One region of the Janthinobacterium sp. GW822-FHT07A03 genome, then DNA from elsewhere that is predicted to be linked to it. Evidence: predicted binding sites of a transcription regulator. Region 1 holds the regulator's gene; the other holds the start of a gene.
What was found. Region 1 encodes sigma-54, which starts transcription at its own class of promoters, with help from an activator protein. Its sites were predicted from a motif close to TGGCANGNAANCTGCTTT; they were not measured.
Positions count from the first base shown of each region.

Region 2: AC1RJW_RS29270 (beta-propeller fold lactonase family protein) is a predicted target of sigma-54. The motif match lies at 859-876, and genes of this name have one in related genera.

Region 1 covers NZ_JBXAKW010000002.1:581,256-583,653, reverse strand. Annotated here, with positions in the region: gene hpf (ribosome hibernation-promoting factor, HPF/YfiA family) at 91-450, opposite strand; gene AC1RJW_RS08700 (RNA polymerase factor sigma-54) at 520-1,998, opposite strand; gene lptB (LPS export ABC transporter ATP-binding protein) at 2,003-2,398, opposite strand, start outside.
Region 2 covers NZ_JBXAKW010000021.1:8,967-11,364, forward strand. Annotated here, with positions in the region: gene AC1RJW_RS29265 (TonB-dependent receptor family protein) at 1-736, opposite strand, end outside; gene AC1RJW_RS29270 (beta-propeller fold lactonase family protein) at 941-1,897, shown strand; gene adh (aldehyde dehydrogenase) at 2,151-2,398, shown strand, end outside.

The DNA.
Region 1 (2,398 bases):
GGAAGATTGCGTTCAAAAGGTCCAGGCGCAAAAAAGGGCGCAAGATGTGCGCCCTTAGTTGATCACAACCGGTTGAAAGTCGCAGGCCGCTTAGGCGGCGGCGAATTCTTCTTCCGAGTTGTCTGGCAGATGCTTGATCGCCTCTTTACCGTGCCCTTGCACTTTGGTTTTGTATTTCATCACTTGCCTATCGAGCTTGTCGATCAGGGCATCGATCGCGGCATACAGGTCTTGCGCCAGGCTTTCCACATAGACGGTTTTGCCACTCAGACGCAGGTTGACTTCGGCCTTTTGACGTTTTTCTTTCTCTTTGAGGTTATCCACGGTCAGAATCACGGCGATATCGATGACTTGATCGAAATGACGTTTCACGCGCTCCAGCTTCGTTTGTACGTATTCACGGATGGCTGGTGTCACTTCGAGATGATGTCCGCTGATGGTGAGATTCATACACACTCCTAAAGATGATCGGGTTCGTGCGGTCCATCCTATCCGGCCCGCAGAGGAACCGAAAAAAACTTACAAACACTTACGCAGGCTCACTGGCGGAATTTTCAATGCTTCCCGGTATTTGGCAACAGTACGTCGCGCAATCACCATGCCTTGTTCCCCCAGCATGTCCGCAATCTTACTGTCGGATAAAGGATTTTTAGGGTCTTCTGCTCCTGTCAGTTGCACGATCAATGCCCGTATCGCCGTCGATGACGCTTCGCCCCCCGCTTCGGTGGCGACGTGGCTACCAAAGAAATATTTCAACTCGAACATGCCGTGCGGGGTCAGCATGTACTTTTGAGTTGTTACCCGCGAGATAGTACTCTCGTGTAAACCCAGTGTATCAGCTATTTCACGGAGCACAAGGGGGCGCATGGCAACGGCGCCATGCGAGAAAAAGTTCTTTTGTCTTTCTACTATCGCCTGCGCCACGCGCAGGATCGTGTCGAAGCGCTGGCGCATATTCTTGATCAGCCACTTGGCTTCCTGCAACTGTGCGCCCATGGCGCCCTCGCCCTTGCCCTGCTTGAGCAGGTTGGCGTACATGGCGTTGACGCGCAGGCGCGGCATGACGTCGTTGTTCAGGGTGACTTGCCAGCCATTGCGCGCGCGCTTGACGACGACGTCAGGCACCACGTAATCGGACACGTCCGAGGCGAACACGGCGCCCGGGTGCGGGTTGCACTGGCGAATCACCGTCTGCGCCTCGCGCAAGTCTTCATCGTCGCAATCGAGGGCTTTCTTCAGCTTGTTGAAATCGCGCTGGGCAAACCAGGCCAGGTGCTTTTCCACGATGACGAGGGCCATGCGCCGCGTCACCATGGCGACGTGCGGCAGGCGCTTGATCTGCAGCGCCAGGCATTCGGATGCATTGCGCGCACCCACGCCGGGCGGATCGAAACTTTGCAGCAGCGACAAGGCCGTGCGCATCTCGTCGGCGTCGATTTCCAGCTCTTCCGGCAGGCGCGCCAGGATGTCGTCGAGCGACTCCTCCAGGTAGCCATTGTCGTCGAGCGCGTCGATGATCAGCTCGACCAGCGCGCGGTCGCGCAACTCGAGCACCGTCACGCGCATCTGCTCCATCAGGTGCTCGCGCAGGGTGCAGTGATGGGCTTCCAGTTGCGGACGGGAATCTTCGTCGTCGGGCGCCTTGCCCCGGCTCGCCTCGCTCCAGTCGCTGTCGCCGCCATCCGCGGCGGCCGGGCCGTCGCCCGCCTCGCCGTCAAACGTTTCCGCTTCGGCCGGCGTTGCGGGCGCCTCCTGGCCTGGCGGCTGAGGCGGCGCTTCGGCCGGCGCGGCCGTGGAACTCAGGGCGCCGTCGGACAGCAGGCGCAGCGAACGGTCGAGCGGATCGTCGAGGCGCTCGAGCAAGGGATTGTCCGTCAGCAACTGCTCTAGTTCCTGGTGCAATTCCAGGGTAGACAATTGCAACAGGCGTATCGATTGCTGCAACTGCGGCGTCAGTGCCAGATGCTGCGAAGTGCGCAGCTGCAATGATTGTTTCATTGGCTCACATGCGGAAGTGTTCGCCCAGATAGACCCGGCGTACCGACTCGTTCGCGATGATGTCGTCGGGGCGTCCCGACGCCAGCACCGAGCCCTGGTTGATGATGTAGGCACGGTCGCAGATACCCAGCGTCTCGCGTACATTATGATCGGTGATCAGCACGCCGATATTGCGCTCCTTCAAGAAACGCACGATGCGCTGGATTTCGATCACGGCGATCGGATCGACGCCGGCGAACGGCTCGTCGAGCAGCACGAAACGGGGATCGGTGGCCAGCGCACGGGCGATTTCCACGCGGCGGCGCTCGCCGCCCGACAGGGACAAGGCCTGGTTTTCGCGCAGCTTTTCAATCTGCAGGTCGGCCAGCAGTTTATCCAGCCGTTCCTCGATCTCGGCCTT
Region 2 (2,398 bases), on a different contig from region 1:
CGACGATGGTCAGTTTGCTGTCCGCATTCGGCTTGACGGTGATCTTGCCGAACGCCTGTTCGCGCGTGGCGGCGCTGTGGTCGCGGAAGCCATCCGTGCGGAAACGCGAGCCGTCGAGCACGTAACCGATGCCGCCTGCCTGGCCCTGCGCCGAAATATCTACCTTGCTGGTGCCGAAGCTGCCGCCCGTCACGTTCAGTTCGACGGAGGGAGGATTTTGCCCATCCTTGGAAAACAGCTGGATCACGCCGCCCGAGTGGTTGCCGTAGATGGCGGAAAACGGCCCGCGCAGTACTTCGATGCGCTCGGCCGTATCGAGGTTGAAGGTGGCGGCCTGGCCCTGGCCGTCGGGCATGCTGGCGGGAATGCCATCGCTGATCAGCTTGACGCCGCGCACGCCGAAGGCCGAGCGGGCGCCGAAGCCGCGCGACGAGATCTGCAAGTCTTGCGCATAGTTCTGGCGGTTCTGTACGACCAGGCCCGGCACGGCGGCCAGCGCTTCCGACGCGTTGACGCGAATTTGCCCATCCTGGATGCGGGCGCTGTCGACCACGTCGATCGAGGCCGGCACTTCCTGGCTGGGGTGGGCGATGCGGCTGCCGCTGACGACCACCGTATCCATCAGTTGTCCGGCGGCCAGGTCGGCGGACTCGGCGGCAAAGACGTGGGGGGCCAGGGTGGCGCTGCCGGCGACAAACAGGCTGGCGATGGTGTTCAGGCGGAAACGATGCTGCATGCGGATTCTCCAATGTGAATAAAAGCCTGCTTGAGCGCGTGAGCGGCGCAGGTCTGCATAGTTGTATCAAGCAATATGCCTGCCATGTCTCCATTGGTGGGCGGAAATTATACGCGTGTCAGTGGCACGGCGTTTGCATACAGCAATTATCAGAGGCGCCGCTACCGCGCGCTTTTCCTGTGTTTTGCCATTGAAAAGGTGATTATGCCCAACTTCTTCCCGCGCTTGCGCCAGGTGTGCTGGCTGCTGCCTGCGCTCTTCAGCACGGCCCTTCAGGCCGCTCCCTTTGCCTATGTTCCCAATGAAAAATCGGGCACCTTGAGCGTGATCGACACGGCGACCGACCAGGTAGTGCGCCAGATCGCCGCCGGCAAGCGGCCGCGCGGCATCGCCGCCGACCCCACCGGACGGCAATTGTTTGTCACGGATGCCGCCAGCAGCGCCTTGCTGCTGATCGACAACGCTGGCGGCGCGCCCGTGCGCACGGTGGCGCTGGGCAAGTCGCCCGAAGGCGTCAGCGCCTCGCAAGACGGCAGTCACGTGGCCGTGGCCGTCGAGGAAAACAATAGCGTGGCCTTGCTCGATGGCCAGACGGGCACCTTGCTCGCCGACATCAAAGTGCAGGGACGCAATCCGGAACACGCCGTCTTCAGCCCGGATGGGCGCTGGCTGCTGGTCAGCGCCGAAGAGGCCGAGCAAATCGACGTCATTGATGTGGCGCAACGCCGCCAGGTGGCTTCCATCGCCGTGGGACTGCGTCCGCGCGGCATCGGCTTCAGTCCGGACTCGGGCCGCGCCTATGTGGCGTGCGAACTGGTCAATGCCGTCTATGTCATCGACATGGCGGCGCGCAAGGCCGTCGCCATCATTCCAGCGGGTAAAAATGCGAATGGCATCGTGGTCCATCCCGGCGGCAAGCAAGTGTATGTATCGAATGGCACGGACGGCACGGTGATGGCGATCGACACGGCCAGCAATCAGGTGACGGCCACCATTCCCGTCGGCAAGCGCCCGTGGAACATGGCCATCACGCCCGACGGCGCCAAGCTGTACGTGGCCAATGGCCGCTCGAACAGCGTGTCCGTCATCGACACGGCCCGCGCGCAGAAGGTGGCCGATATTGCCGTCGGCGAATTGCCATGGGGCGTGGTGATTCGGTAGCGGTACAGGAACAGGTGTTCCAGTCTGGTACACCTGTTCCATTGTGCAGCGGCGATGGCGTGCTACGGCAGCAATTGAACCCGCCGATATCGCCACCAGGCCCTTGCAACAGAGGTAAAACCCGCTAAGTTGGGTAGGGGGATGGCGAGCTGGCACGGCATTTGCGGAAGACTGCGTGTACTCACCCCATCTGTACCAGGACGTTTGATTTTAATTAAGTAATTCCATTCTAATTAACCCGATAGAGGACGACATGAATCTCGCAGACATCAGCAAACTGGGCGTAGCCAATCCCTTCAAACAACGCTATGACAATTACATCGGCGGCAAATTCGTTGCACCAGTAAAAGGTGAATACTTTCCCAACATTACGCCGATCACGGGCTTGCCGTTTTGCGAAATCGCCCGTTCCACGACGGAAGACGTCGAGCTGGCGCTGGATGCCGCGCATGCCGCCAAGGAAGCTTGGGGCAAGACTTCGCCCGCCGAGCGCGCCAATAT